Regions from separate parts of the Streptomyces sp. B6B3 genome, predicted to be linked through region 1. Evidence: riboswitches for the same ligand, from Rfam matches in the RefSeq annotation. Region 1 holds a riboswitch; each other region holds the start of a gene.
What was found. A riboswitch is a leader RNA that binds a small molecule or an ion and turns the genes downstream of it on or off. The one in region 1 is predicted to bind thiamine pyrophosphate.

Region 1 (9,971 bases):
TGAGGCCAGTCGACGCTGGAGTTGATCACCGCGGCGCGGACCCGGTCCCGGCTCTCGCTCAGCGACTTGTCGGCGAGCCCGACCAGGGTGAAGCCGGCGACCCCCGGCACCAGGTCGGCCTGGACCTCGACCACCACGCCCTCGACGCCGACCAGGGCCACCGCGCAGGTGCGGGCGAATCCCATCAGGCCACCCCCCTGGCGTGCTCCACCGTCGGGCCGCCGCGATCCGGCAGCAGCACGCCCACCAGGTCGATCCGCACCCCGCCGGCCGGCGGCGCCGCGTGGTGGGCGAGCCACCGCTCGCTCAGCCAGCGCTGGGCGAGCTCCCGCAGCCGCGCGGCCTTCCGCTCGGTCAGCCCGGCCATCGGATGCTGGTAGGCACCCGCCCGCCGGGTCTTCACCTCGCACATCACCAGCGCCCCCGCCGCGGCCTCCCGGGCCACGATGTCGATCTCGCCCGCCCGGCAGCGCCAGTTCCGCTCCAGCACGGTCATGCCCGCCGCGACCAGCCACCGCGCGGCGACGTCCTCCCCGAAGCGCCCGAGCGCACCCCGCTCGTTCATCGCGCATCACCTCCGGCGCTCACTGTGCGGGAGACGTCGACGAAAAGTGGATCTTGGTGGAAAAACGGGCGACTGTGGAGAACTCCGCCACCCCTTCGGGAGGTCAGGCGGCGCCGGCCCCGACGGGGACGTGCCGGATAACCGTCATCGCGTACACTTCTGGTGGCGATCCGGTTCCCGGATCGACCTCGCATGCCCCGCCATCTCGGCGTCCGCGGTCCGACCGCGGGCTCGCGATGGCCGCGTCACTCGGTCCGCAGGAGCGCCCCCGCGTGGGGCCCCGCGGTGCGACGCGCCGGGGCGTCAGGAGCGCCGCCCAGCCGGGCGGCGCGGACAACCGAGCGTCACAAGGAGAACGGCCATGGCCGTCGTCACGATGCGGGAGCTGCTGGAAAGCGGCGTCCACTTCGGGCACCAGACCCGCCGCTGGAACCCCAAGATGAAGCGCTTCATCTTCACGGAGCGCAACGGCATCTACATCATCGACCTGCTCCAGTCGCTGTCGTACATCGACCGCGCCTACGAGTTCGTCAAGGAGACCGTCGCGCACGGCGGCTCCGTCATGTTCGTGGGCACCAAGAAGCAGGCCCAGCAGGCCATCTCGGAGCAGGCCACCCGGGTCGGCATGCCGTACGTCAACCAGCGCTGGCTGGGCGGCATGCTCACCAACTTCTCGACGGTCCACAAGCGGCTCCAGCGCCTCAAGGAGCTGGAGCAGATCGACTTCGACGACGTGGCGGCCTCCGGCCTCACCAAGAAGGAGCTGCTGGTCCTCTCGCGCGAGAAGGCCAAGCTGGAGAAGACCCTGGGCGGCATCAGGGACATGCAGAAGGTGCCCAGCGCGGTCTGGATCGTGGACACCAAGAAGGAGCACATCGCCGTCGGCGAGGCCCGCAAGCTCAACATCCCGGTCGTCGCGATCCTCGACACCAACTGCGACCCCGACGAGGTCGACTACAAGATCCCGGGCAACGACGACGCGATCCGCTCCGTCACGCTGCTCACCCGCGTGATCGCCGACGGCGTGGCCGAGGGCCTCATCGCCCGCTCCGGTGCCGCCGAGGCGAAGACCGGCGAGAAGCAGCAGCCCGCCGAGCCGCTGCCGGAGTGGGAGCGGGAGCTCCTGGTCGGTGCCGAGGCCAAGGCCGAGGAGAAGCCGGCGGAGGACCAGCCCGCCGAGGCGGCCGAGCCGGGGGAGTCCACGGAGGCCCAGCCCGCCGAGGCGCAGCCCGCCGAGGCCCAGTCCGCCGAGGCCCAGCCTGCCGAGGCCGCCCAGCCGGCGCAGTCCGCCGAGGCCCAGCCTGCCGAGGCCGCCCAGCCGGCGCAGTCCGCCGAGGGCCAGGGCTCCGCCGAGCAGAGCTGACGCAGCCAGCGACCACACGACACTCCGGGAAGAGATCACGTAACCATGGCGAACTTCACCGCCGCCGACGTCAAGAAGCTCAGGGAGCTGTCCGGCGCCGGCATGATGGACTGCAAGAAGGCGCTGGACGAGGCCGAGGGCGACGTCGACAAGGCCGTCGAGATCCTGCGGGTCAAGGGCCAGAAGGGCGTGGCCAAGCGGGAGAGCCGCACCGCCGACAACGGCGCGGTGGTCTCGGTGATCGCCGAGGACAACGGCGCCGGTGCCCTGGTCGAGCTCAAGTGCGAGACCGACTTCGTGGCCAAGGGCGACAAGTTCCAGGCCGTCGCCGCCGCCGTCGCGCAGCACGTCTTCACCACCGACCCCGCCGACCTCGCGACGCTGCTGGCGTCCGAGATCGAGCCGGGCAAGAGCGTTCAGGAGTACGTCGACGAGGCGAACGCCAGCCTGGGCGAGAAGATCGTGCTGGACCGCTACGCGCGGTTCTCCGGCGGCTACGTCACCTCGTACCTGCACCGCACGAGTCCCGATCTGCCGCCGCAGGTCGGGGTGCTGATCGAGCTGGCGCCGGGCGAGGGTTCGGCCGAGGCCCGCGCGGCGGCCGCCAAGGACGTCGCCCAGCACATCGCCGCCTTCCAGCCGAAGTACCTCAGCCGTGAGGAGGTGCCGGCCGAGGTCGTGGAGAGCGAGCGCCGCATCGCCGAGGCCACGGCGAAGGAGGAGGGCAAGCCCGAGGCGGCCCTGCCGAAGATCGTCGAGGGTCGGGTCAACGGCTTCTTCAAGGAGCACGTGCTGCTCGACCAGGCCTTCGCAAAGGACAACAAGAAGTCCGTGCAGAAGGTGCTGAACGAGGTCGGCGTCACGGTCCAGGCCTTCGCGCGCTTCCGCGTCGGCGCCTGAGCCGGTTCCTCCGGTCCGTGCCTTCGGCCGCGGAACGGGCCTGGCCCCGCTATGGTCAAGCCAGGCACCGCCGTGGCCAGCACGGCCGGCGACCGCTGTTGTGACGAGGAGGCCACTGCCGAGCAGGGTAACCGCGTGGATCCGCCGGTGTATCCGGCATCCGTGGGCAGTGGCCTCCTCGCGTGTGTGCACGAGGAGAGCACCATGAACGAGGACGACAAGCCCCGGCGATTCCTGCTGAAGTTGTCGGGAGAAGCCTTCGCGGGCGGCGGAGGGCTCGGTGTCGATCCCGATGTCGTGCACACGATGGCCCGGGAGATCGCGGCGGTGGTGCGGGACGGAGCGCAGATCGCCGTGGTCATCGGCGGCGGCAACTTCTTCCGTGGCGCGGAGCTCCAGCTGCGCGGCATGGACCGCTCCCGCTCCGACTACATGGGCATGCTCGGCACGGTCATGAACTGCCTGGCGCTCCAGGACTTCCTGGAGAAGGAGGGCATCGAGACCCGCGTGCAGACGGCGATCACCATGGGGCAGGTCGCCGAGCCGTACATCCCGCTGCGGGCCGTGCGGCACCTGGAGAAGGGCCGGGTCGTCATCTTCGGCGCCGGCATGGGCATGCCGTACTTCTCCACCGACACCACCGCCGCCCAGCGGGCGTTGGAGATCCACGCCGAGGCGCTGCTGATGGGCAAGAACGGCGTCGACGGGGTCTACGACGCCGATCCGGCCGCGAATCCGGACGCCGTGCGTTTCGACGCGCTCGACTACGGCGAGGTGATCACCCGGGACCTGAAGGTCGCGGACTCCACCGCTATCACGCTCTGCCGCGACAACGGGCTTCCCATCCTCGTGTTCGAGCTGCTCGCGGAGGGCAATATCGCCCGTGCGGTAAAGGGTGAGAAGATCGGCACACTCGTGAACAACCAGGGGCGACGGGCCTGACGCGGTCCGTCACACGACATCATCGAACCAGGAGCACGTGGTGATCGAAGAAGCCCTCCTCGAGGCCGAGGAGAAGATGGAGAAGGCGGTCCAGGTCGCCAAGGAGGACCTGGCCGCGATCCGTACCGGCCGTGCGCACCCGGCGATGTTCAGCAAGATCGTTGCCGAGTACTACGGCACCATGACCCCGATCAACCAGTTGGCGTCCTTCGCGGTCCCCGAGGCCCGGATGGCCGTCGTCACCCCGTTCGACAAGAGCTCGCTGCGGAACATCGAGCAGGCGATCCGCGACTCCGACCTGGGCGTGAACCCCACCAACGACGGACACGTCATCCGGGTGGTCCTCCCCGAGCTCACCGAGCAGCGCCGCCGGGAGTTCATCAAGGTGGCCAGGTCCAAGGGCGAGGACGCCAAGATCTCCATCCGCGGCGTCCGGCGCAAGGCCAAGGAGCTCATGGACAAGGCCATCAAGGACGGCGACGTCGGCGAGGACGAGGGCCGCCGTGGCGAGAAGGAGCTGGACGACACCACGTCGAAGTACGTCGGCCAGGTGGACGAGCTGCTCAAGCACAAGGAAGCCGAGCTGCTCGAGGTCTGACCGGGGCCCAGAAGGACGCTGTCACCTGTGAACGAATCATCCTGGGGGCAGGCGGAGCACGTGCGCGCCGCCCCGGCGGGTCCCCTGCGCGATTCCGGGCGGGCGGCGCAGACTCGGGCTATGCCGATCGTGCCCGATGCCCACGTCCCCGCGGAGGGCGACGAGCCGACCCCGGGCGGGGCCGGCCGGAGCGGCGGCCCCGCCGACGAGCCGGGCGGCCTGACCCCCCCGGCCGCCGGACGCCCCGGTGTGCGGAAGCGCGCGGGGCGCGACCTGGGCGCCGCGGTGGGCGTCGGGCTGGCCCTGGGCGCGGTGATCGTCGCCTCGCTGTTCGCCTACAAGCCGGCGTTCCTCGGCGTCATAGCCGTGGCCGTGGTGGTCGGCCTCTGGGAGCTGTCCGCGCGGCTGGCCGAACGCAAGGCGATCCGGCTGCCGCTCCCTCCGCTGGCCCTCGGCGGCGCCACCATGGTCGTGGTCGGCTACCTGGAGGGGGCCGAGGCGGCCTGGGTGGCCGCCGCGCTGACCGCGCTGGCCGTCCTGCTGTGGCGGATGACCGGCTCGCCCGAGAACTACCTCCGCGACGTCACGGCCGGCGTCTTCGCCGTCTTCTACGTGCCCTTCCTCGCCACCTTCGTCGCCCTGATGCTGGCCGCCGACGACGGCGCCTGGCGGGTGTTCACCTTCCTGCTGCTCACCGTGGTCAGCGACACCGGCGCGTACGCCGTGGGCTGGCGGCTCGGCCGCCGCAAGCTGGCCCCCCGGATCAGCCCGGGCAAGACCCGCGAAGGGCTCGCCGGCGCCGTGGTCTTCGCGATGAGCGCGGGCGCGCTGAGCATGCAGCTGCTGATCGACGACGGCGTCTGGTGGCAGGGTCTGCTGCTGGGCGCGGCGGTCGCGGCCAGCGCCACCCTGGGTGACCTGGGCGAGTCCATGATCAAGCGGGACCTCGGCATCAAGGACATGGGCACGCTGCTGCCGGGCCACGGCGGGATCATGGACCGGCTGGACTCGCTGCTGCCCACCGCGCCGGTGGCCTGGCTGCTCCTGGTGGCCTTCGTCGGCGCGGGCTGACCCCCGCGGCCGATCTGCGACACTGGCGTCATCATGCCTGCACCAGGAGAGCTCACCTTCGCCGCGCCGCGCGGGGCCGCGATGCCGCCGCGCCACCTCGCCGACCTCAGCCCGGCCGAGCGCCGCGAGGCGATGGTCGCGCTCGGCGAGCGGCCGTTCCGCGCCCAGCAGCTGTCGCGGCACTACTTCGCCCGGTACGCCGACGACCCGGCGGACTGGACCGACGTGCCGGCCGCCGACCGGGAGCGGCTGGCCGGCGAGCTGCTGCCCCGGCTGATGACGGTGGTGCGGCACGCCAGTTGCGACGCGGGGGCGACCCGCAAGACGCTGTGGCGGCTGCACGACGGGACGCTGGTGGAGTCGGTGCTGATGCGCTACCCGGACCGGATCACCATGTGCGTCTCCTCGCAGGCCGGCTGCGGCATGAACTGCCCGTTCTGCGCCACCGGGCAGGCGGGTCTGGACCGTAACCTCTCCACCGCCGAGATCGTCCACCAGATCGTCGACGGCATGCGCGCGCTGCGCGACGGCGAGCTGGCGGGGGAGGGGCTCCCCGACGGGGAGCCGGCCCGGCTGAGCAACGTGGTCTTCATGGGCATGGGCGAGCCGCTGGCGAACTACCGGCGGGTGGTGGGCGCCATCCGCCGGCTGACCGACCCGCAGCCGGACGGCGTCGGGCTGTCCCAGCGGGGCGTCACGGTCTCCACCGTCGGCCTGGTGCCCGCCATCCACCGGCTGGCCCGCGAGGGTCTGTCCTGCCGGCTCGCGGTCTCGCTGCACGCCCCGGACGACGAGCTGCGCGACACCCTGGTCCCGGTCAACACCCGCTGGAAGGTCCGCGAGGTGCTCGACGCGGCCTGGGCGTACGCCGACGCCTCGGGGCGCCGGATCTCCATCGAGTACGCGCTGATCAGGGACGTCAACGACCAGGCGTGGCGGGCCGATCTGCTGGGCCGGCTGCTGCGTGGGCGGGGCGCCCACGTCAACCTCATCCCGCTCAACCCCACCCCGGGCAGCAAGTGGACCGCCTCCCGGCCCGAGGACGAGCGGGCGTTCGTGGCGGGGCTGGCGGCGCACGGAATCCCGGTGACGGTGCGCGACACCCGTGGTCAGGAGATCGACGGAGCGTGCGGGCAGCTCGCGGCCTCGGCCCGTTCCTGACTGCTATCGTTGGTCCGAACATCATTCCGACAGGGGAGCGCCCGCGGCGCTGAGAGTGCGACACCGGTCGCAGACCCTCGAACCTCGCCCAGGTCATGCTGGGTAGGAAGTTCGGAACCCTCTCGTGCCGTGCCCGCGCGCCTCGTGGCGAAAGCGACTCCATGAAGCGCAGCACCCGACGGCATGTCCGCGTCACGGCCCTCGTCTCCGTCGCCCTCGTGCTCGGCTCGGGCACCCTGACCGCCTGCGGCGGTTCGGGGGACTCCGGCGACGACACCGAGGTCGTCCTGGTGACCCACGAGTCCTTCCAGGTCTCCGACGACGTGCTGGCCCGGTTCACCGACGAGACGGGCTACACCGTTCAGGTGCTGCGCGCCGGCGACGCCGGCGTCATGGTCAACCAGGCCGTGCTGAGCAAGGACTCGCCGCAGGGCGACGTGCTCTTCGGGGTGGACAACACCCTGCTCTCCCGGGCCCTGGACGAGGACGTCTTCGAGCCGTACCGGGCGAGCGGTCTGGACCGGGTGCCCGAGGCCCTCCAGGTCGACGCGGAGCAGCAGCGGGTGACGCCGGTGGACACCGGGGACATCTGCGTGAACTACGACCGCGAGTACTTCGCGGAGCACGACCTCGACCCGCCGCGGACCTTCGACGACCTGGCCGACCCCGCCTACCGCGACCTGCTGGTGGTGCAGGACCCGGCCACCTCCTCGCCGGGGCTCGGCTTCCTGCTCGCCACCGTCGCCCACTACGGCGAGGACGGCTGGCAGGACTACTGGAGCCGGCTGCGGGAGAACGGCGTGGAGGTCACCGAGGGCTGGGAGGTCGCCTACAACGAGCGCTTCTCCGGCGCCGGCGACGGCGACCGTCCGCTGGTGGTCTCCTACGCCTCGAGCCCGCCCGCCGAGGTGGTCTACGCCGACCGCCCGGAGGACGAGTGGCCGGAGCGGGCGCCGACCGGCGTGAGCACCGGCACCTGCTTCCGGCAGATCGAGTTCGCCGGGCTGCTGGCCGGCGCCGGCAATCCGGAGGGCGGCCGGGCGCTGCTGGACTTCCTGCTGACCGAGGACTTCCAGGCCGACCTGCCGCTGTCGATGTTCGTCAACCCGGTGCGCGAGGACACCCCGCTGCCCGAGGCGTTCACCCGGTACGGCGAGCGGATCGAGGACCCGGAGACCATGGCGCCCGCGGAGGTCGCCGAGCACCGCGAGCAGTGGATCGACGCGTGGACGTCCGTCGTCGTGCGCTGACCGCCGAACGGCCGGCAGGGGCCGAAGGGCCGGGAGGATCCGAACGGCCCCGGCGGCCCGGGGCGCCGGAGCGGGCCCTGCGGCGCCGGGCGGGGCTGGCCAGGCTCGCTCTGATGGCCCCGCCCGTGGCTTTCGTGGCGGTCTTCTTCTGCTATCCGGTGGTCGCGATCACCGGCCGCGGCCTGCGCGAGGGCGGCGGCTGGCGGCTGGGCCACGCCGCCGACGTGCTGACGGATCCGGACGTGCTCGGCGTGCTGTGGTTCACCGTCTGGCAGGCCGCCGCCTCCACCGCGCTCACCCTGGCCCTCGCCCTGCCCGGCGCCTACGTCTTCGCCCGCCTCGACTTCCGCGGCAAGCGGCTGCTGCACGCCGCCGTCACCGTGCCGTTCGTGCTGCCCACCGTGGTCACCGGGGCCGCGTTCCTGGCCCTGCTCGGCCGGGGCGGGCTGCTCGACGACCTGTGGGGGGTGCGCCTCGACGAGGGCGTCTGGGCCATCCTGCTGGCCCACGCCTTCTTCAACTACGCCGTCGTGGTGCGGCTGGTCGGCGGCCTGTGGGCGCAGCTCGACCCGCGCCAGGAGGAGGCCGCGCGGACCCTCGGCGCCGGCGCGTTCGCCGCCTGGCGCCGCGTCACGCTGCCGGCGCTCGTGCCCTCCGTGGCCGCCGCCGCGGCGATGGTCTTCCTCTTCACCTTCACCTCCTTCGGCACCATCCAGATCCTCGGCGGCCCCCGCACCACCACCCTGGAGGTGGAGATCTACCGGCAGACCGCGGAGCTGCTCGACCTGCCGACCGCCGCCGTGCTCACCCTGCTCCAGCTCGCCGCGGTGGCCACGCTGCTGGCCGGCCACGCCGCGCTGACGCGCCGGGCGGAGTCGGCGCTCCGCCTGGTGGACGCCGACCGGACCGCGCACCGACCCCGCGGTACGGGCGAACGGGCGCTGCTCGGCGGCGTTCTGGCGGTGCTGGCGGTGCTGCTCCTGCTGCCGCTCGCGGTGCTGGTGGAGCGCTCGCTGTCCACCCCCGAGGGCTACGGCCTCGGCAACTACCGGGCGCTGACCAGCACCGAGGGTGGCACGTTCCTGGTGGCGCCGTGGGAGGCGATCGGCAACTCGCTGCGCTTCGCCGCCGTCGCCACCCTGGTGGCGGTTGCGGTCGGCGGGCTGGCCGCCGCGGCGCTCACCCGGGTCACGGGCCCGGGCGCGGGCCGGCTGGTGCGCGGGTTCGACGCGTTGCTGATGCTGCCGCTCGGCACCTCGGCGGTCACCGTCGGCTTCGGCTTCCTCATCGCGCTCGACGAGCCGCCGCTGGACCTGCGCTCCTCCTGGATCCTGGTGCCGCTGGCCCAGGCCCTGGTAGCGGTCCCGTTCGTGGTGCGCACCATGCTGCCGGTGCTGCGCGCCATCGACCACCGGCTGCGGGAGGCCGCCGCGGTGCTCGGCGCCTCGCCGGCGCGGGCCTGGCGCGAGGTGGACCTGCCGCTGGTGTGGCGGGCGCTGCTGGTCGCGGCCGGCTTCGCGTTCGCCGTCTCGCTGGGGGAGTTCGGCGCCACCGTCTTCATCGCCCGCGCCGACGCCCCCACCCTGCCGGTCGCCGTGGCCCGGCTGCTGGGCCGGGCCGGGCAGCTCAACTACGGCCAGGCCATGGCGCTGAGCACCATCCTGATGGTGCTGTGTGCCGCCACCCTGCTGGCCCTGGAACGGATACGCCCGCCGCGGGCCGGGGAGCTGGTGTGACGACCCTGCTGGAACTGGACGGCGTCCGGGTGCGCTTCGAAGAGCCGCCGCATCTCGCGCTCGACGGGGTGGACCTGGCGGTGGCGGAGCACCGGACGGTCTGCGTGCTCGGCCCGAGCGGCAGCGGCAAGTCGACGCTGCTGCGCGCGGTCGCCGGCCTCCAGCCGCTGGCCGCGGGCGCGGTGCGGCTGGCTGGCCGCGACCAGGCGGGCGTGCCGGCCCACCGGCGCGGGGTGGGGCTGATGTTCCAGGACCACCAGCTCTTCCCGCAGCACGACGTGGGCCGCAACATCGCCTTCGGGCTGCGGGTCAGGCGCGTGCCGCGGGCCCAGGCCGAGCGGCGGGTCGCCGAACTGCTCGATCTGGTCGGGCTGCCCGGCGCCGA
Region 2 (9,971 bases), on a different contig from region 1:
AGCCTGATCACGATGCTGGTCGGCTTCGTGTTCAAGATCCTGCTGTTCGCCGCCCTGGTGGCGATCCTCATCTTCGTGGTGCGGAAGTTCGTCTCCTCCTCTTCCGGTGGCGGCTGGTAGCGCGTGACCCCTCGGCGGCACCCGGCGCCCTGCTCGGGGCCGGAACGGCCGCGTCCGGCCGGCGGTCGGCGCTGACCACCAGCGCCGCCAGCAGCGTCGTCACCGGCACCGAGGCCACCAGCCCGATCGAGCCGACCAGCGTCCGGACGATCTCCTCGGCCACCACCTCGCTGAACGCCACGGTGTCCACGCCGCTGCGGGCGATGGTGAAGAGCAGCAGCAGCGGCAGCGCGGCGCCCGCGTAGGCCAGCACCAGGGTGTTGACCACCGAGGCGATGTGGTCCCGGCCGATGCGCATCGCCGATCGGTACAGTTTCGGCCAACCTGCCCCCGGCTCCGCCTGCTTCAGCTCCCACACCGCCGACGTCTGGGTCACCGTCACGTCGTCCAGCACGCCGAGCGAGCCGATCAGGATGCCGGCGAGCAGCAGCCCGCGGATCTCGATGCCCGGGTACAGGCTGTGCACCAGGCTGGTCTGGTCGTCGGTGTTCCCGGTGAGGCTGGCCCACCCGATGAACGCCGACCCCAGCAGCCCGATGAGCAGCAGCGAGATCAACGTGCCGAGCACCGCGACCGCGGTGCGGGCGGTCACCCCGTGGGTCAGGAACAGCGTCACCAGCATGATCACGCTGCCGCCGATGACCGCGACCAGCAGCGGGTTGGAGCCGTTGAGGATGGCCGGCAGGATGAACGCGGTCAGCACCGCGAAGCTCACCACCAGGCCGACCAGCGCCAGCAGCCCGCGGAGCCGCCCGACCGCCACCACGACCAGCGCGAACACCCCGGCGAGCAGCAGCATCGGCGGCTCCCGGCCCACGTCCCTGATGCTGTACTGCAACTCCTCGGGCGCATCGGGGGCGAAGGCGACGACCACCTTCTGGCCCACGCTGTAGCGCTGCGGCGCGTCCGGCGGGACCACCTCGTCGAAGGTGCGTCCGGCGTGCGGCCCCGTGGTGACCTCGACCGTGGCCGTCTCGCAGGTTCCGGTGACGCCGCGCGGCACCTGCACCCCGATGTCCGCGCAGTTCACCTCCTCGACCTCGGTGATCCGCGCGTCCTCGGTCTGCTGGTCGAAGCCGAGCCCGGTGCGCTGCCCCTCGCCCTCCGGCGCGCCGCCCGGCCACAGCAGCACCACGCCGGCGGCGACCAGGGCGGCGAACGGGATCAGCACCGCCGCGATGACCCGCCGCAGCCGCAGCGACACGGGCGCGGCGGGACCGCCGTGATGGTGATGCGCGTGCGCGTGCCCGGGTTCGGGTCCCTGCCCGGATCCGGGGGCGTCGTCGAATGAGGTCACGGTCAGATCATCGCCTAAGCGACCCGGCCCCCTGTTCAGCTCGGCCGGTGTGCCGTTAGCGTGGAGTCGCATATGTGCCAATCGCGGGAGCTCCGGGCACGGGGCTGAGAGGGCGCTGAGGCCGCGCCGACCGCCGAACCTGTTACCGGGTAATGCCGGCGTAGGGAGTAGGTCCGATGACCAAGCAAAACGCACGCACGCCTGCCCGCACCGCGGCCGACCGGCCCGTCGGCGCGCACAAGGGATACCTCACCGGGGCGCGCCCCGACCTCCGGGTTCCCGTGCGGCACGTGCGGCTGACGGACGGCCGGGACGTGTCCCTGTACGACACCTCGGGGCCGTACACCGACCCGGACGTCCAGACCGACGTCCGCCGCGGCCTGCCGCCGCTGCGCGCGGGCTGGATCGCCGAACGCGGCGACACCGCGGAGCACGGCCCGAACGGCGGGGCCCGACGCGGCAGCGGCGCCGCCGTCACCCAACTGGCGTACGCGCGCCGCGGCGAGATCACCCCCGAGATGGAGTTCGTCGCGCTCCGCGAGAACCGCCCCGCCGACCTCGTCCGCGAGGAGCTCGCCGCCGGCCGCGCCGTACTGCCGGCCAACATCAACCATCCGGAGACCGAGCCGATGATCATCGGCCGGAACTTCCTGGTGAAGGTCAACGCCAACATCGGCAACTCCGCCGTCACCTCCTCCATCGAGGAGGAGGTCGACAAGATGGTCTGGGCGACCCGTTGGGGCGCCGACACGGTCATGGACCTGTCCACCGGCCGGGACATCCACACCACCCGCGAGTGGGTGCTGCGCAACTCACCCGTCCCCGTCGGCACCGTGCCCATCTACCAGGCGCTGGAGAAGGTCGGCGGCCGGGCCGAGGAGCTGAGCTGGGAGATCTACCGGGACACCGTGATCGAACAGGCCGAACAGGGCGTGGACTACATGACCGTGCACGCCGGCGTGCTGCTGCGCTACGTCCCGCTGACCGCGCGCCGCAAGACCGGCATCGTGTCCCGCGGCGGCTCGATCATGGCGGCCTGGTGCCTCGCCCACCACCAGGAGAGCTTCCTCTACACGCACTTCGAGGAGCTCTGCGAGATCCTCGCCGCCTACGACGTCACGTTCTCCCTCGGCGACGGGCTGCGCCCCGGTTCGATCGCCGACGCCAACGACGAGGCGCAGTTCGCGGAGCTGCGCACGCTCGGCGAGCTGACGACCATCGCCAGGGCACACGACGTGCAGACCATGATCGAGGGGCCGGGCCACGTGCCCATGCACAAGATCAAGGAGAACGTGGACCTCCAGCGCGAACTCTGCGACGACGCCCCGTTCTACACCCTCGGCCCGCTGACCACCGACATCGCTCCCGCCTACGACCACATCACCTCCGGCATCGGCGCGGCGATGATCGCCTGGTGGGGCACGGCGATGCTCTGCTACGTCACCCCGAAGGAGCACCTCGGCCTGCCCGACAGGGACGACGTGAAGACCGGCGTCATCACCTACAAGATCGCCGCCCACGCCGCGGACCTCGCCAAGGGCCACCCGGGCGCCCAGGACTGGGACGACGCCCTGTCCGACGCCCGTTTCGACTTCCGCTGGGAGGACCAGTTCAACCTGTCCCTCGACCCGGACACGGCCCGCGCCTTCCACGACGAGACCCTCCCCGCCGAACCCGCCAAGACCGCCCACTTCTGCTCCATGTGCGGCCCCCGCTTCTGCTCGATGAAGATTAGTAGAAGCATAATGAACGACTACGGCGACGAACTGGGCCTGACCAGCGCTGCCTCGGCCGAAGCCGCCGAGGCAGCCGCCGGGATGGCCCAGAAGTCCCAGGAGTTCGCCGAGGGCGGCAACCGCCTCTACCTGCCGCTCGCGGACTGACGGAAGTGTCCCGGTCCGAGGCGGGCCTCGGACCGGGACACTGCCTTCTCGACAGTGGAAGGGCTCGCGGCGGGCAAGAGTTCGACTCCACAGGCTGGCCCTGCAAGTGGGATTCGGTCTGTAGGTGGATCTTGGTATTGACGAGGGATGCAGCCTCTTCCCGCAGTAACCTGACTAGTATCAGATCGAGGGCTTGGGGAGGCGGCATGGAGTCAACTGATAGGCCGGATGGGAATACGGCTGCTGGAGCGCCTTTCGAGGCGCGCAACGACTTCAGCGGCTCAACTCACGGTCCCGTGTTTCAAGCCGGCCAATTCAATGGGCCCATCACCCTAAATCTCTACCATGGGAATTCCTCGGCTCCCTCATTGAACAGTGGTGCAGATCTTGGTGAGGGCGGGGAGAATAAGCCTGTCCCGAAAGTTCCCAGAACTCAGGATCAGTTAGATCGCCTTCTCGTTGAGAAGCCAATCGTGTGGGAATATTTGGCGTGGGCAGGTTTCCTCAAAATTGGCATGGATAAGCTGAATCCGGTGTGGCTTGACCACGCCGTGGGAAACCCTGGCGCAGGGCAGTATCTTGCCAACGCTCAGGAGGTTGTCGCGTATGCGGATAGCGTAATTGGGAGCGCATCGGAGATTGGCGAAAGAATCAACTACTGGCTTTCGGAGGATATGCAACGAAGTGCCTTCGGTCCTCCAGGTGAGCCGGGTGACCCCGTCGTGATTGAGCACGTCGCTAAGCGCCTGCTTGACATTTATCAGGGCTTCATGCGGTGCGCTGTTGATCTCCGCTCTGCTCGGGCGCCGTCGCATCTGTTGAAGTTTCTTCAGCTGACGGCTGTGCTGATGAACAATCCAGTGCGCGAGTTTCGCGAATTTGTAGAAACTCTGGTGAGCAACTTCGACAGATTTTCGCAGGTGGATATGTATGATCCCGATCTGCGTATCGATCTAACCTTGCACTTCAAGCTCACGATTGATGACGATGCCATGGCGGCTTTTGATGCGGAGGTAGAAAGGATCGAAAGGGCCGGGTTTCGATAGGTGGAACGGGATTCTGATTCTTGATTGTTGTCACGCGCCTAGCCGAGGTGAGGGCTGTTGCGGTGCTCTAGGTAGTGCTGGAGCCGCAGCCGTTGGGTGTGGTGCATAGGCAGGGTGGCTAGGTCGGCGGGTGGGATGAAGCGGAGTTCGGTGGACTCGTCGGAGATGGTCAGCTCTCCGCCAGTGATGCGGGCGTTGAAGCAGATGTTGAACTGGCGGCGGACTTCGCCGTCGGTGTAGGCGATGACGTGGCGCGGGTCGGTGTAGGTGCCGACGAGGCCGGTGATCTCGATGTCCAGGCCGGTTTCTTCCTTGACCTCGCGCACCGCCGTACCGGGGAGAGAGTCAGTCATTTCCATGCCGCCGCCGGGCAGGGCCCACAGGTCGTTGTCGCGGCGGCGTTGGAGGAGGATGTTGCCGGCATCGTCGGTGACGACGGCTGAGGCGGCGACGACGAGGCTGTTGGGCTTGGGGGCGTCGGGGTCGTCGTAGTACTCGGTGCGTGCCATGGTTCAGGCTTCCTCGGTGACAGGTTTGGCGGTGGCCCAGACGGCGTTGAAGCTCTCGGCGTAGGTGTCGAACATGCCGCCGCGGGCGTCGCGGCGTAGGTGCCAGACGGGTGCGCCGTAGGCGTTGACGCCCCAGACGTGGGCGTTGACCAACATCTCCTCGTCGGCGCGGTAGAGGGAGTTGTAGAGCGTGGTGCCGTGGGTCCTGATTTCGATGCCGGGCACGCCGATGAGCGGGCGGTAGTGCATGAGGGCCAGGCGGCAGCGCGATTCGATGCCGTGGCCGAACTTCTCCTCTTGGCCGCGATGCTGAACGTTGGGGCTGTCGGCGTCGCCGATGGCAATCCGGATGGCACAGCCCTCGGCTGCTCGTTCCTTGAGTAGCTCGTTGAGTCTGGGATTGGCCTCGTGCAAGAAGACGGCCGCGTAGACCAGCACGTCAATCTGCTCAGTGGCGCGGGTGATGAGGTCGACGAACGCGGTTGCGGGGACGTTGGCGCGTTGTTCGTGGAGCGCGACGAGTTCGGGGCTGACCGCGCGGGCGGGGCGGGCTTGGCGTAGGGCAGGCCAGAGTGCGTGCACGTCTTCTCCTAGGGTCTCGGCTGCCCGCATGGCCGTGGAACGGCGTGGTGTGCGGCCGAGGTTCACCCAGCGTTCGACGGACTTGGGGTCCACGTCGACCTTCGCCGCGAGGGTGGCATGGGTCCAGCCTCCGGCTGCCATGACAGCTCGTAGCCTCTCGTTCGGCTCCACAGTCTCTCTCCGCATGGTGGGACGGCACTAGGGACGTTTTACCCGACGCGGGACGTCCCAAAGTGGGGTTGGGACGTGGTTCCTACGTCCCAGTGAGCGACGCGATGATCACGCGACGTAGACCCCCGCGACCGTGGGCTCGGTCCGGGGGCGTGGCCAACGCTACGAAGGAGCGTCGACGTGTCGCACTGTATCGCCTGGATTCTTCTGCCGTTGCTGCGACGGCTCTTGCCAGCCCCCGGCCGCCATCGGGCGGACTCCGTCCTTGCCGAAGTGCGCCGGGAGGACGAGCCGACGATTGTGTTGCCTCGCCAGCCGGGGCGCGGCGCCGATGAACTGGTCCGCCCGTACGTGCTGTCCGCCGCGGAACGGCGTTCGCGTCGCGAGCGGACCGAGCAACGTGAGCGGCGGCGGGCACTGTGGTTGGCGTCGTACGGGATTGACGTGAGGCCGAGCCGCATCCATGGAGTGGAGGTGGCCCCGTGAGTGGCACGTCGACACCCAAGGTCGGTTCTCTGGCACGGGATACGGAGCTGGGCCGGCTCGGCAAGGTCATGGACTACCAGTCGGGCCGGGTGTGGCTTCGCCCCGTCGAGGGCGGGCGGGAATGGGACGTTCAGCCGGACCGCGTGGAGCTCGTGGCGGAGCGACTGGGGCGGCGGTCCTGGTGAGTCCTCGGTCGGTCATCAAACACCACGTGCCTTGGACGCTGGGCGAGGAGACAGCGCCGAACGCCACCAAGGCGATTTTCCGCATTGAGTGCCTGACCTGCGACGCCTCGTCCGAGCTGGTGGACAACGAGTCCGCGCCGGTTGAGCTGTGGGCCTTGGAGCACACCGGCCGGAACGTCTCGCATCGCCAGTTCAAGCTCTACACGGAGTGGTTCATGCGCGTCGACCCGGCGCCCGGCAACCCCCTCTACGACCGAGAGAAGGAGACGGGCCCACCCCGTCAGGCTCCCTGACCGACAACCCCATACGTGACCGGACCACCCTCTCCGCCTGGCAGCTTCGCGGGTGGTCCGGCAGGGATTCCGCAGAACCCCGGTGCCGATGGTATCGGGGCTGCGGTCGTTGTGATCAAGCCGCAGGACCCCAAGTCAGATGGACAGAAGGGTGTTCAGCGATGCACGGCCCGGACGACGAGACAGGATCACTCAACGCGGAGTTCGACCCTGACACCGTGCTGTGGGTACGGGAGTCGACTACGTGGATGGATGGCGAGACGCGAAGGATGCCGCCGAGGCACTGGCTTCCGGGCTGCGGCTGGCCGGTGTAGACGCGGAGGGCATACAGCTGCGGGCCGACGCGGCGCCGGACGGCTCGGGCGTGGTTCGGCTGACTTGCTCGGCCTCGACCGCACGCGATATCGCGTTGCTGGCGCGGGTAACAGGCGCTCGGCTGCGGCGGGCTGGGTGAGGCGCCATGGGTGCCGCGCCTGCGGTCGCGGGTGGCCGGAGAGTGTTGGGCCGGTGTCCTGCCCGGGTTGGGGTCGAGCATGGTCAGGGGGCCATACGCTGGCCGGCGACTCGGGCAGGCTGGTCCTGCCCACGTTGGTGCCCGAGTGGCCCCCTGTCCTTGCTCGACGCGGGCCCCGGCCCGGTCAGGTGGCTCAGGACTCGCAGGCCGCCCGCCCCAAACACTCCCGTGCCGCCTCGACGCGCGGGCGGCGGCGCCCGGCCGGGACCGGCCGCCAGGCCGCACGCCCGGCCAGGGACGTCAGGGCCGCCCGGCGCGCAGCGAGGCGCGCCCTTGAGGAAGTGAAGACGGGTTTCGACAAAGAAGCCGCTTGAGGCGTGCGGGCTGGTCAGCCGCAGGGACGGTGGGGCTCAGCGCGGGCTGGTAAAACGGGGTTCATGAGGCGGATCGTGGGGTGGGGATTCACTGGCATCGGTGTCGTGGTCTTCTTCGCGCTGCTGTGGCAAGGCCCGTGGTGGTTCGACGGTGCCCATCTACGGGAGACGGACCTTGAACCGGCTGACGGTGTGGTGATCACCGGCTTCCGTACCACGCTCGTGGCGATCGGCGCGGGCATCGTCGCAGGGCTGGGCCTGTACTACACCGACCGGAACCTGAAACACACGCGTGAACTTTTCGAGCACACGCGGGAGAAGGACCGGCAGGAAGCTGAGCTGACTCGGGAGGGTCAGGTCACCGGCCGGTACGTCGAAGCGATCAAGCTCCTTGGCTCCGAGAACATGACGGAGCGCCTGGGCGGCATCTACGCCCTGGAGCGCATCATGCGCGATTCCGAGAGGGACCATCCCACCGTCGTGGAAGTCCTGGCCGCCTACATCCGTCATCATGCACCGGCGCCCCCACTGGAAGCCGATCCCGATGCTGAGGACACAGAACAATCCCCTGAGGAGCACGTGCAGGCGGCTCTTACCGTCTTGTGCAGGCGTCCCCGACGAGACGAATCCTTCCGTATCAACCTCGCCCACACCGATCTGCGTCGGGCGGACCTGCGCGACGCTCACCTCGAGGGTGTGATCCTTAGGCGCGCCCGCATGGAGGGAGCAGACCTGCGCGGTGCCCACCTGAAGGAGGCTGCCCTGGACTACGCCCACTTGGAGGGAGCAGATCTGCGCCACGCCCTCCTTAAGGAGGCGATCCTGGTCGCTGCCCGCTTCGAGGGAGCAGATCTGCGCCACGCCCTCCTGAAGGAGGCGATCCTGGTCGCTGCCCGCTTGGAGGGAGCGCACCTGTTTGACGCCCGCCTAGAGGGGGCGATCCTGCGCGGTGCCCACCTGAAGGAGGCGATCCTGATCGGTGCCCACCTGGAGGGAGCGGAGCTGCAACACGCCGGCCTGGAGGGAACAGACCTGCGCGACGCCCACTTGCAGGGGGCGATCCTGTCCCGCGTCGACCTCTCGGGGGCGGTGGGGCTGACGGTTGATCAGCTTGTCGTGGCTTGGGTGTGGCGCACCACCGTTCTTCCGTCCGAGTGCGCAGATGACCCGCGTATTCGGGCCCGGATCGCTGAGTATGAGGCTCAGTTCAACGGGTCAGGGCTGGGTGACGGGTAGGTGGTGCGGGGTGCGGGCTGTGATGCGGTAGGCGGTTCGGGCGTGGTCGCCGTTGACCCGTAGCTCTTCGAGGATCAGCGGGCGGTCGTCAGTGCCATGGGTGACGCGAGTGGTGTGCAGGACCGGGGTGGCGTCGGGGAGGTGCAGGGCTTCGCGTTCGTCGGGCAAGGGCATGCGGGCGCGGGTGGTTTCGGTCCAGGTGAGGGTGTGACCCGCCTTGGTGAGGATGGCGTAGCTGGCTGCGGGGTCGGTGTCGGGGTGGTCGGCGAGTTCGGTGTCTTCAGCGGTGGCGTAGGGGATGAGGGTGCGGTGGGCGAGGCGGGTGCCGGTGTCCGGGTGGTTGTAAAGGCGGTCGACGCCGAATAGCGGTTCCTCGGTGGGGAGGCCAAGGAGTCGGCCGGTCTCCGGAGTGGTGTGGGTGCGGTGGACGGTGGGGCCTTCGAGGAGTTGCCAGGTGTCGAGGCCGGTGTGGAAGGTGCCGTCTTCGTCCTGGGTGATGGTGCGGTCCAGGGTGGTGAGTTGGGTGGGGGCGGTGCGGACGAAGCTGCCTTTGCCGTGGATGACTTCGATGAGTCCTTCGGCGCGTAGGGCGGAGATGGCGTTGCGCACGGTGGGGCGGGAGACCTCGTAGCGGGCGATGAGCTGCGCTTCTGAGGGGAGTGGGCTGCCGGGTTCGTACTCGCCTGCGGCGATGGCTTCGCGGATGGCGGCGGCGACCTGGCGGTAGAGCGCTCCGGGGCGCTGGATCTCTGCCATGACTGGGTGGCCCTCTCCTCGCGGGTGGTGTGTCGTGCATCTCTCTCACGTCACTCGTCAGCATAAGTGGTTGCCTCTGGGCGTCAAGGTTCTGCATACTCGCAGCTCGTAAGGACGAGTGACGTCAGGCTAGGAGTCTGGTGTCGTGAGCGGCCAAGGAGGCCAACCCACATGCAGTCCATTCCCGTGGACATCTCCCGGCTCGGCGTGCTGCGGTGCGCCGTCGCGCCGGAAGTGAAGATCAGCAACTTCGAGACGCAGGAGGTGAAGAAGGACCGGGACGGCAACACCGTCTACACCGTGGCAGTGATGGTCCGGCAGGAAGGCCGGCGGGTCTCGGTGATCGAAATCGCCGTCCCTGGTGAGCCCAAGGGCGTCGTGGAGGGGGCCGAAGTCAAGGTCACCGGCCTGGAGGCGTTCGCCTGGGCCATGGGCGAACGGCACGGCATCAGCTTCCGCGCAGCGGCCATCACCCCCGTGCATCCGCCCGCAGCGGCGGTCAAGGGCGGGGGTAGTTGATGGACGCCGTCGTGTATGCCTTCGCCCTGGCGGCGCTGGCCTGGGTGCTGGTGGCCGGCC
Region 3 (9,971 bases), on a different contig from region 1:
GCTCTATCTGCCGGACGCTGGTGATCGGCATGACCTCGGGGATGATCGGCGTCTGGCAGCCGGCCGCGCTGACCCGGTCGCGCAGCCGCAGGTAGTCCTCGGGGTAGAAGAACATCTGGGTGATGGCGAAGTCCGCGCCCGCGCGGCACTTGTTCACGAAATGCCTGATGTCCGTGTCCCAGTCGGTGGACCGGGGGTGCATCTCGGGGAAGGCCGCCACGCCCACGCAGAAGTCCCCCGACTCCTTGATCAGTCGGACCAGCTCGGCGGCGTAGCTCACGCCCTCGGGGTGCCTGGTCCACTCCCCCATCGGGTCGCCGGGCGGATCGCCGCGCAGCGCCAGCATGTTGCGGATGCCGGCGGCCGCGTACTGGCCGATGATGTTGCGCAGCTCGGCCACGGAGTGGTTGACCGCGGTCAGATGGGCCACCGGTGTCAGCGTGGTGTCGGTGGCGATGAGCTCGGTGGCCCGCACGGTCCGCTCGCGCGAGGAGCCGCCGGCGCCGTACGTCACGGAGACGAAGGTCGGCGCGACGGCCTCGACCCGGCGGATCGCGTTCCACAGAGTGCGCTCGCCGCGCTCCGTCTTGGGTGGGCTGAACTCGAACGAGTACGAGCGCTCACCCACGGCGAGCAGCTCGCGCACGGTCTGCGCTCGGTCCGCCATGGTGCTGGGAATCCCTAGGGCCATAAGCGCAGGCTACCCAGCGCCCGCCCCCGTGACGGGGGGCGTTCCGCTGGGCGGACGCCCGCCCCGCTCGCGCAGCCGCCGGGCCAGCGCCGCCGCGGCGGCGCCCGGGTCGTCCGCCTCGGTGATGGCCCGGACCACGACCACCCGGGTGGCTCCCGCGTCCAGCACCTGGTCCAGGGTGTCGGCGTCGATGCCGCCGATGGCGAACCACGGCCGCGCGGCGCCGGCGGCGCGTTCGGCCGCGTACCGCACCAGGGGCAGTCCCGGCGCGGCCCGCCCCGATTTGGTGGGCGTGGGCCAGCAGGGACCGACGCAGAAGTAGTCCACGCCGGGATCGGCCAGCGCGACGTCCACCTCCGCCTCGGCGTGCGTGGAGCGGCCGAGCAGCACGCTCTCGCCGAGGATCGCCCGGGCCGCCGGCACCGGCAGGTCGCCCTGGCCCAGGTGCAGCACCGGGGCGCCCGCGGCGTGCGCCACGTCCGCCCGGTCGTTGACCGCGAGCAGCCGGCCGTGCCGGCGGCAGGCCTCGGCGAAGACGGCGAGGAACGCGAGCTCCTCCGCCGCCTCCAGACCCTTCTCCCGCAGCTGCACGATGTCCACGCCGGCGGCCAGCACGGCGTCGAGGAACTCGGGCAGGTCCCGCTGCCGCCGCCGGGCGTCCGTGCACAGGTACAGCTGGCTGCCGGCGAGCGCGGCCCGGGCCTCGCGGCTCACACGGCGAGCGCCTGAGCCCGGCGCTTCACCTCCGTCCCGCGATTCTCCCGCAGCGCCTGGGCCGGCGTGCCGGGCAGGCTCTCGTCGGGGGTGAACAGCCACTCCAGCATCTCCTCGTCGGTGAAGCCGTCGTCCTTCAGCAGCGTGAGGGTGCCGGTGAGGCCCTTGACGACCTTCCCCTCGGCGAGGAAGAGGGCGGGAACCTGGAGCACACGGTTCTCCCCGCGGCGCACCGCGATCAGCTGGCCCTCCTTGACCAGCTGCCGCACGCGCGTCACCTCGACGCCGAGCTCCTCGGCGACATCGGGGAGGGTGAGCCAGGACGGGACCAGGGCGTCAATCTTCGGATCAATCGTCGTCGGATCGGTGTGGTTCACATGTCCTAGCCTGCCATCTTCCACCGACACTCGTCAGCGGACCGCCGCCTTGAGTGGGACGGACGGGTCGGCGGCCCGCTCCGGGTCGAGCCGGGCGCCGCGCTCCAGCAGCCGCCGGCCCTGGGCGAGGTCGCGCGGCCGGTCCACGGCGAGCACCGCGGTCGGCGCGTCGTCACGCAGCCAGCACACGGTCCAGCCCCCGCCGTCCCCCGGATCCCGCCACAGCAGCCGGTCGTCGGGCCCGTGCCGGCCCGCGTACTGCACGTGGCGGCCGAACTGCTCGGACCAGAAGTACGGCACCGGGTCGTGGCCCGCGGCGCCGCCGAGGGCGTTCTCGGCGACGGTCCGCGGCCCGGCCAGCGCGTTGTCCCAGTGGTGCACGAGCAGCCGCCGGCCGTACCTGGCCGAGGGAAACGACGCGCAGTCGCCGACCGCGTACACCCCGGGTGCGCCGGCACGCAGCCGGGCGTCGGCGCGCACCGAGCCGTCGGGCGCCAGGGCGATGCCGGAACCGGCCAGCCAGCCGGTGGCCGGCCGCGAGCCGACGCCGAGCAGCACCGCGTCGGCGCCCAGCACGGTGCCGTCGGCGAGCTCCACCTCGCCCTCCCGCACGGCGATCACCGGCTCCCCGGTGCGCAGTTCGGCGCCGGCCTCCGCGTACCAGGCGCGGGTGCGCTCGGCCACCTCGGCGGGCAGCGCGCCGGGCAGCGGGTGGCCCGCCGCCTCGGCCACCGTGACCCGGCAGCCGGCGGCCCGGGCGGCCGTGGCGACCTCGGCGCCGATCCAGCCGGCGCCCACCGCGACCAGGCTGCCGTGCCCGTCGAGCACCGGCTTCAGGCGGCGCGCGTCGTCCAGGGTGCGCAGCACATGCACTCCAGCGGAGTGGCCCGCCTCGCCGCCCGGGACCGGCAGCGTCGCCGCCTCCGCCCCGGTGGCCAGCACCAGCAGCTCGTACGGCAGCGGCCCCGCGTCGGTGTCCAGGAGGCGTTCGGCGGGGCGCAGTCCGGTGGCCCGGCGGCCGAGCACCAGCTCGATGCCGAGCCCGGCGTAGTCCACGTCGAGCTCCGCGCCGTCCGCCTTGCCGAGCAGCAGGTCCTTGGACAACGGCGGCCGGTCGTACGGCCGGTGCGGCTCCGCGCCGACCAGCAGGACGGGCCCCTCCCAGCCGCGCTCCCGGAGCTGGACGGCGGTCTGCACCCCGGCGAGGCCGGCTCCCGCGATCACGGCCTGCCCGCGCCGGTCTGTCGTGTCCGTCACGCCGCCCAGCCTACGAGGACCGTGGGGAGCCGACTCCCGGGCGGACATCCGTCCGAGGGTATAAAGGCACAGTGACCACGGAACCGCCCGCCTCGCCGCCCAGACCGGTGACTCTGGAACATGTGGCGCGCGTCGCGGGGGTCTCCCGGGCGACGGTCTCGCGCGTCATCAACGGCGAGTCGACCGTCGACCCGCGGTTGCGCCGGCTGGTCGAGGAGGCCATCGCCCGCACCCGGTACGTGCCGAACCGGGCGGCCCGCTCGCTGGTGACCCGGCGCACCGACTCGGTGGCACTGGTGGTCTCGGAGCGCGAGCAGCGCGAGGTCACCGGTCCCTTCGTGGGGCGGATGTTCACCGACCCGTACTTCGGCCGGGTGGTCACCGGGCTGCTGGAGGTGGCCAGGCCGCGCGGGGTGCAGGTGGTGTTGATGCTGGCGGACGACGAGCCGTCCCGCGGCCAGCTGCTCGGCTACCTGCAACAGGGCCACGTGGACGGCGTGGTGCTGATCTCGGCGCACGCCACCGACCCGTTGCCCGGGCTGCTGTCCCGGACCCCGCTGCCCGCGGTGCTCGCCGGCCGGCCGGCCACGCCGACGCCGGTCACCTACGTCGACGCCGACCAACGCGCCGGCGCCACGCTGGCCGCCGAGCATCTGGTGGCGATCGGGCGGCGGCGGGTGGGCGCGATCGCCGGACCGCAGGACATGCCGGTGGCGCAGGAGCGGCTGGCGGGCTTCCGGGCCGCGATGGCCGAGCGCGGGCAGGCCGAGGTGCCGTGGACCGAGGGGGACTTCACCCAGGCCAGCGGCGCGATGGAGATGCGCCGGCTGCTGGCCGGGCACCCGGAGCTCGACGGGGTTTTCGTGGCCTCCGACCTGATGGCGCTGGGCGCGGTGTCGATGCTGCGCCAGGAGGGCCGGCGGGTGCCGCAGGACGTGGCGGTGGTCGGCTTCGACGACAGCGTCCCCGCGCTGAACTGCGATCCGCCGCTGACCACGATCCGGCAGCCGGTGGAGGAGATGGCGGCCGAGATGGCCCGGCTGCTGCTGCGGCAGATCGACACCGGCGGACGGCCGCTGCCCTCGGTGGTCTTCCACCCGGAACTGGTGGTCAGGCAGAGCGCATAGGCGCGCTCGGCGCGCCGGGGGACACGGCCGGGCGCGGGCGGCCGCCGGGCCCCAGGCGGGGACCCGGCGGCTGTGCGCGTCCCAGCCGGGCCGGCTGCTGCTGACCGTTGACTGCCGGCCGACTGGCACCAGTCCCTGTCCGGGCGGGCCCCCGAGCTCCGGGGGAGCCGCGGGCCGATCCTCCCCCAGCCTGGAAGGCTGGGAGGTGCCCCCATCGACCGCCCGGACAGGGCTCGGCCGTGCTCGCGGCTACTGGTACACGCGCACGTAGTCCACGACCATCTGCTGCGGGAAGGTCGAGGACCCGTTCGGCGGACCCGGCCAGTCGCCGCCGACGGCGACGTTGAGGATCATGAAGAAGTCGTGGTCGAAGACCCAGGGCCCGACCGTCGTCTCCAGCTCCTGCCGGTCCACGGTGTGGATGACCCGGTCGTCCACGGTGAACACCATGCCCTGGCTGTCCCACTCCACGGCGAAGGTGTGGAAGCCGTTGGAGATCGGCTGGCCCAGGTCCAGGCTGGTGCCGTAGCCGTTGCCGCCGAAGTAGGCGGGGGCGTGCAGCGTGGAGTGCACCAGGTTGGGCGAGGTGCCGACGTGCTCCATGATGTCGATCTCGCCGGTGTACGGCCACGGCCGGCCCTCGTTGAAGTCCGAGCCGAGCATCCAGAACGCCGGCCACAGGCCGACCGTGCTGGGCACCTTCATCCGGGCCTCGACCCGGCCGTAGGTGAAGTCGAACTTCCCCGCGGTGTTGATGCGCCCCGAGGTGTACTGGCAGGTGGTGCTGCCGCTGATCGGGTCCACCGGGCAACTGGAGCCCGGGGTCTGCTCCCGGCGCGCCTCGATCACCAGGTTGCCCTGGCCGTCCAGCCGGGCGTTCTGGTTGTCGGTGTACATCTGGAGTTCGTTGTTGTTGCCGTTGCCCGGGTCGGCGGTCCACTTCGCCGCGTCGGGCGCGCTGCCGGCGGCGCCCTCGAACTCGTCGCTCCACACCAGCTCGCCCGGGAAGGTCGGGTCCTCCGGCACCGGCGGGGTCTCCGGCGCGCCACCGGTGCCGTACACCTGGAACTCCCACAGCGAGTAGCCGTAGCCGTTGGACCGCTGGGTGCCGTACATCCGCACGTAGCGGCCGCTGCCCGAGACCTGCACGGTCTCCTTGTAGCCGCCGCCGCTGGTGGTCTCGTGGATCGGCTGCCAGTTCTGCCCGTCGTTCGAGACCTGGATCTGGTAGGCCACGGCGTAGGCCGGGTCCCACTGCAGCACCACCCGGCTGATGTCGGCCGGGGCGCCGAGGTCCACGGAGATCCAGCCCGGGTCCACCCAGCCGCCCTCCGGGGAGGTGGCCCAGCGGCTGGCCGGGTCGTGGTCGAACGCCTTGTCGGGGCCGCATTCCCAGCAGGTGCCGTCGTGCTGCGAGGTGGACGCCTGGGCCGGCTTGTCGTAGGAGAGCAGAACCTCCTCGGCGGCCACGGAGGAGGACGGCGCCGCCAGCGTGGTGATGCCGAGAACGGTCGCGAGCACCGCCATCAGCGTGGCCAGCGGCCAGCGCGGTCGTCTCCGGTGCGACGTGGTCACCGGGGTGCGCCCCGGCGTGGTGACATCCATCGTGTCGTCCTGGTCCTTCCCGTGTGGGGGGTACGTGTGGGGGGGTCGTGTGGGGTGTTCAGTCGCCGAGCCGGGCGAGCTCGTCGAGTTGGGCGACGCGAGCGTCGGCGAGTTCCGCGGCGAGGGTGGTCGCGTCGTCGTCCGCGCCGGCGTCCCGTTCGGCGCGGGAGACCTGTCCCGACTCCGCCAGGTGCTCGCGCAGGTGGTCCCTGGCCGCCGCGTCGAAGGCGGCGCCGCGCAGCCGGACGAGGTCGTCGAGCTCCTCCTCGGTGACCATGCCGGGCATGTTGTGGCCCTCGTGGAGGTTGGTGTAGGTCACGCCCGCGTCGTCCAGCAGGGCGTGCAGCCGCCCCAGTTCGGTCCGGTGGCTGGCCGCGAGCTCGTCCGCGAAGCCGCGCAGGCCGGGGTCCCGGCCGTGCCGGGCGACCTGGTCGAGCATCGCGAGCATCCGGTCGTTCAGCGGGATCATCAGCTGGGCCCAGGCCAGGTCGGTCGGGCTCAGCCCGGCCGCTCCCCCGGTCCCCGCCGCGTCCGACGCCCCGCCGTCGGACGCCGAGCCGGTGGTCGCGTCCCCGCCGGGCCCCGCCGGACCGGGACCCGCCGCCGACCCGCCGCATCCGGTGAGGGCCCAGAGCAGCAGGACGACCGAGGCCAGCACGGCCGCCAGGGGCGCCGGCCCGCCCGCGAGGGCCGGCCGGCGCCGGTCGGGGCGGCGCACTACGGGGTGCCGTCGGGGCCGCACTTGATGACGGGGTTGATGCAGTTCGCGACCCGCCGGGCCATCTCGTCGACCGGCCAGGCGTTGAAGAAGTCGCCGTGCATCGTGTAGCCGGGCCCGGAGGCCAGCTCGAACCCGGAGGGGTCACCGTTGACCGGGTAACGAAGCACCTGACGGAGCTTCGGCACCGGCACCGGGTGGGTCGCCGGGCACGCGCCGTTGACCGGGTAGGCCATGTGGTCCTTGTGGTTCGGCGAGTCGAGGTCGACGCCGTTCCAGCACTGCGGGAAGTCGAGGTACGACTCCAGGGCCGTGCCCGCCGGGCAGGTCACGAAGTCCTTGGACGGGTCGACGTGCCCGGCGTGCAGGCACGACCATCGCGCGATGGACTGGTCGGGACCGCTGGCCACCGCGTTGCCGGCCACGATCTTCAGTCCCTGCGGCAGGGGTTGGATCCTCGAGGGGTCGTTGACGCCCTCGCCCAGGTAGTAGAACGTCGCGGACTGCGGCTGGACCGCCTGCCCGTTCACGAAGAGCGTCGGCACCCAGTACGACGAGAGGTCGATGGCCGGGTCGCAGGTGCTGTCCGACGCCAGCAGGTCGCCGAGGTTGGTGTGTGCGTTGGTCACCGTGCTTCCGAAGAAGCTGTGCATGTGTGAGGCTCCGGCCAGGCCGGGGAAGACGATCGGGTCGTCGGGGAGTTGGTGGCTGAACGTGCACTCCGCCACGAACTCCGCCACGCGCACGACGTCCGCCGCCGCGCTGTCCCCCGCCGGATCGTCACCGGCGGCCGCGCCGCTGACGCCGACGACGAACTGTGAGCCGATCAGGCCGAGGATGGCGAGTCCGGCGTAGAGCGCGCGCCGCGGCCAGGTGTGTGGTTTCACGTGCTCTCCTCGAATGAGGTGGGGGGTGTGAGAGAGCGCTCTCTGACCCGGAACCTAGAGATGGCGAAACAAGGCGTCAAGAAGTTCGACGCATTCCCGGAACTCGCCCGCGCACCTGACGGCCAATGACGGGCGATCGGGAGCGAGTCGAGAGAGCGCTCTCTCGCCCTCGGGTTCCGGCCAGGCGAGGGCGGTACTAGGCTGCCGACGAAGGACACCCACGGGAGCCCGGCGCACCGGGCTGAGAGGGAGGCTGGCCGGCCTCCGACCGTACGAACCTGATCCGGGTCATGCCGGCGAAGGGAGGAGTCGCGTGAGTGCGCGTAGATCGGCGGACGTCGTCGTGGTCGGCGGCGGTGTGATCGGCCTGGTCACCGCCTGGCGGGCGGCCCAACGAGGGCTGCGCACCGCGGTGGTCGACCCGCGGCCCGGCGACGGCGCCGCGGGGGTGGCCGCCGGGATGCTGGCCGCCGTCACCGAACTGCACCACGGCGAGGAGGCGCTGCTCGACCTCAACCTCGCCTCGGCCGCCCGCTATCCGGAGTTCGTCGCCGAGCTGACGCAGCTGGCCGGAATCGACGTCGGCTACCGCCCGTGCGGCACCCTGGTGGCCGCGTTGGACGCCGACGACCGGTCGCTGCTGCGCGAGCTGCACGCGCTGCAGCAGCGCTGCGGCCTGGCGACCCAGTGGCTGTCCGGCCGGGAGAGCCGCCGGCTGGAGCCGATGCTGGCACCGGGCGTGCGCGGCGGGCTGCGCGTCGACGGCGACCACCAGGTGAACCCGCGCCTGCTGCTGGCCGCGCTGCTGGTCGCCTGCGAGCGGGCCGGCGTGGCGTTCCACCGCGTCTGGGCCACCGAGCTGACGGTCACGGGCGAGCGCGCCACCGGTCTGACGCTGTCGGACGGCGGCACGTTGGCGGCCGGGCAGGTGGTGCTCGCCGGCGGCTGCCGCAGCGCGGAGCTCGCCGGGCTGCCGCCCGACGTCGCGCCGCCGGTGCGTCCGGTGAAGGGCCAGATCCTGCGGCTGCGCATGCCGGCCGGCCGGCCGCCGCTGCTGAGCCGCACGGTGCGGGCGGTGGTCCGCGGCGGCTCGATCTACCTGGTGCCCCGGACCGACGGCGAGCTGGTGCTCGGCGCCACCTCGGAGGAGTGCGGCCCGGACACCACCGTCACCGCGGGCGGCGTCTACCAGCTGCTGCGCGACGCCCACGAGCTGGTGCCCGGCGTGACCGAGCTGCCGCTCGTCGAATGCCGCGCCGGGCTGCGGCCCGGCTCCCCCGACAACGCCCCGCTGCTCGGCCCGAGCGGGCTGGCCGGGCTGCACCTGGCCACCGGGCACCACCGCAACGGGGTGCTGCTCGCACCGATCACCGGCGAGGTGCTGGCCGAGGTGCTGACGAGCGGGGAGCTTCCCGAACACGCCCGCCCCTTCACCCCACGGCGCTGGTCGCCCGGCGAGCCGGCGCCCGCGGCGCGCGAGGAGGTGGCGGTGTGAGCAACGTGAGCGCGGACGTCCAGGTATGGGTGAACGGGGAGCGGCGCCGGCTCGCGTCCGGCACCACGCTGGACCGGCTGGTGGCCGAGCTGCTCGCCGCGCCCGCCGGCCCGGGCGGGATCGCCGCCGCCGTCAACGAGACCGTGATCCCGCGCGGCCAGTGGCCCGCGACCGCGCTCGCCGAGGGCGACCGGGTCGAGGTGCTGACCGCCGTACAGGGAGGCTGAGACCGTCATGGCCGAGACCAACCCCACCGACACCACACCCGCCAACGACACCACCGGCACCAGCACCGGCACCACCGACACCGCGGCCGGCGACGAGGCCCTGGCGCTGGGCGGCCTGCGGCTGTCCTCCCGCCTCATCATGGGCACCGGCGGCGCGCCCAGCCTGGACGTGTTGCGCCGCGCGCTGGTCGCCTCGGGCACCGAGCTGACCACCGTGGCCATGCGCCGGATCGACCCGGGCGCCCGCGGCTCGGTGCTCTCCGTGCTCGCCGAGCTCGGCATCCGGCCGCTGCCGAACACCGCCGGCTGCTACACCGCGGGCGAGGCCGTGCTGACCGCGCGGCTGGCCCGGGAGGCGCTGGGCACCGAACTGGTGAAGGTGGAGGTGGTCGCCGACGAGCGCACCCTGCTGCCCGACCCGATGGCCACCCTGGAGGCCGCCGAGACCCTGGTCGACGACGGTTTCACGGTGCTCGCGTACACCAACGACGATCCGGTGCTGGCCCGCCACCTGGAGGACGCCGGCTGCGCGGCCGTGATGCCGCTGGGCTCCCCGATCGGCTCGGGCCTCGGCATCCGCAACCCGCACAACATCGAGCTGATCACCGAACGCGCCGGCGTCCCGGTCATCCTCGACGCCGGCGTCGGCACCGCCTCCGACGCGGCGCTGGCCATGGAGCTGGGGTGCGCCGGCGTGATGCTGGCCTCCGCGGTCACCCGGGCGCAGCGCCCCGAGGAGATGGCGCGGGCGATGCGGCACGCGGTGCTGGCCGGGCGGCTGGCCGGGCGCGCGGGGCGGATCCCGAGGCGGCACTTCGCCCGCGCCTCGTCCCCGATGGCGGGGCTGGCCAGCCTGGACGCGGACGTGGAGCG

Region 2: another riboswitch for thiamine pyrophosphate. It lies ahead of thiC (phosphomethylpyrimidine synthase ThiC); the one in region 1 lies ahead of ABGB06_RS04310 (thiamine ABC transporter substrate-binding protein).
Region 3: another riboswitch for thiamine pyrophosphate. It lies ahead of thiO (glycine oxidase ThiO); the one in region 1 lies ahead of ABGB06_RS04310 (thiamine ABC transporter substrate-binding protein).

The regions. Positions count from the first base shown of each region.
Region 1 is NZ_JBDPLU010000001.1:1,009,750-1,019,720, forward strand. Features, by position in the region: gene ABGB06_RS04270 (ATP-binding protein) at 1-185, opposite strand, end outside; gene ABGB06_RS04275 (YraN family protein) at 185-565, opposite strand; gene rpsB (30S ribosomal protein S2) at 927-1,928, shown strand; gene tsf (translation elongation factor Ts) at 1,974-2,828, shown strand; gene pyrH (UMP kinase) at 3,033-3,770, shown strand; gene frr (ribosome recycling factor) at 3,811-4,368, shown strand; gene ABGB06_RS04300 (phosphatidate cytidylyltransferase) at 4,387-5,439, shown strand; gene rlmN (23S rRNA (adenine(2503)-C(2))-methyltransferase RlmN) at 5,473-6,600, shown strand; TPP riboswitch at 6,622-6,727, shown strand; gene ABGB06_RS04310 (thiamine ABC transporter substrate-binding protein) at 6,762-7,850, shown strand; gene ABGB06_RS04315 (iron ABC transporter permease) at 7,964-9,586, shown strand; gene ABGB06_RS04320 (ABC transporter ATP-binding protein) at 9,592-9,971, shown strand, end outside.
Region 2 is NZ_JBDPLU010000005.1:360,732-370,702, forward strand. Features, by position in the region: gene ABGB06_RS14115 (DUF5326 family protein) at 1-120, shown strand, start outside; gene ABGB06_RS14120 (YibE/F family protein) at 68-1,489, opposite strand; TPP riboswitch at 1,490-1,601, shown strand; gene thiC (phosphomethylpyrimidine synthase ThiC) at 1,594-3,300, shown strand; gene ABGB06_RS14130 (hypothetical protein) at 3,507-4,346, shown strand; gene ABGB06_RS14135 (NUDIX domain-containing protein) at 4,385-4,855, opposite strand; gene ABGB06_RS14140 (XRE family transcriptional regulator) at 4,859-5,578, opposite strand; gene ABGB06_RS14145 (hypothetical protein) at 6,091-6,279, shown strand; gene ABGB06_RS14150 (hypothetical protein) at 6,306-6,572, shown strand; gene ABGB06_RS14155 (pentapeptide repeat-containing protein) at 7,464-8,636, shown strand; gene ABGB06_RS14160 (GntR family transcriptional regulator) at 8,616-9,392, opposite strand; gene ABGB06_RS14165 (hypothetical protein) at 9,564-9,911, shown strand; gene ABGB06_RS14170 (FtsK/SpoIIIE domain-containing protein) at 9,911-9,971, shown strand, end outside.
Region 3 is NZ_JBDPLU010000009.1:297,508-307,478, forward strand. Features, by position in the region: gene metF (methylenetetrahydrofolate reductase [NAD(P)H]) at 1-691, opposite strand, end outside; gene thiE (thiamine phosphate synthase) at 701-1,405, opposite strand; gene ABGB06_RS20890 (Rv2175c family DNA-binding protein) at 1,402-1,758, opposite strand; gene ABGB06_RS20895 (FAD-dependent oxidoreductase) at 1,816-3,039, opposite strand; gene ABGB06_RS20900 (LacI family DNA-binding transcriptional regulator) at 3,111-4,166, shown strand; gene ABGB06_RS20905 (family 16 glycosylhydrolase) at 4,416-5,771, opposite strand; gene ABGB06_RS20910 (DUF305 domain-containing protein) at 5,830-6,489, opposite strand; gene ABGB06_RS20915 (DUF1996 domain-containing protein) at 6,489-7,376, opposite strand; TPP riboswitch at 7,587-7,698, shown strand; gene thiO (glycine oxidase ThiO) at 7,690-8,871, shown strand; gene thiS (sulfur carrier protein ThiS) at 8,877-9,098, shown strand; gene ABGB06_RS20930 (thiazole synthase) at 9,238-9,971, shown strand, end outside.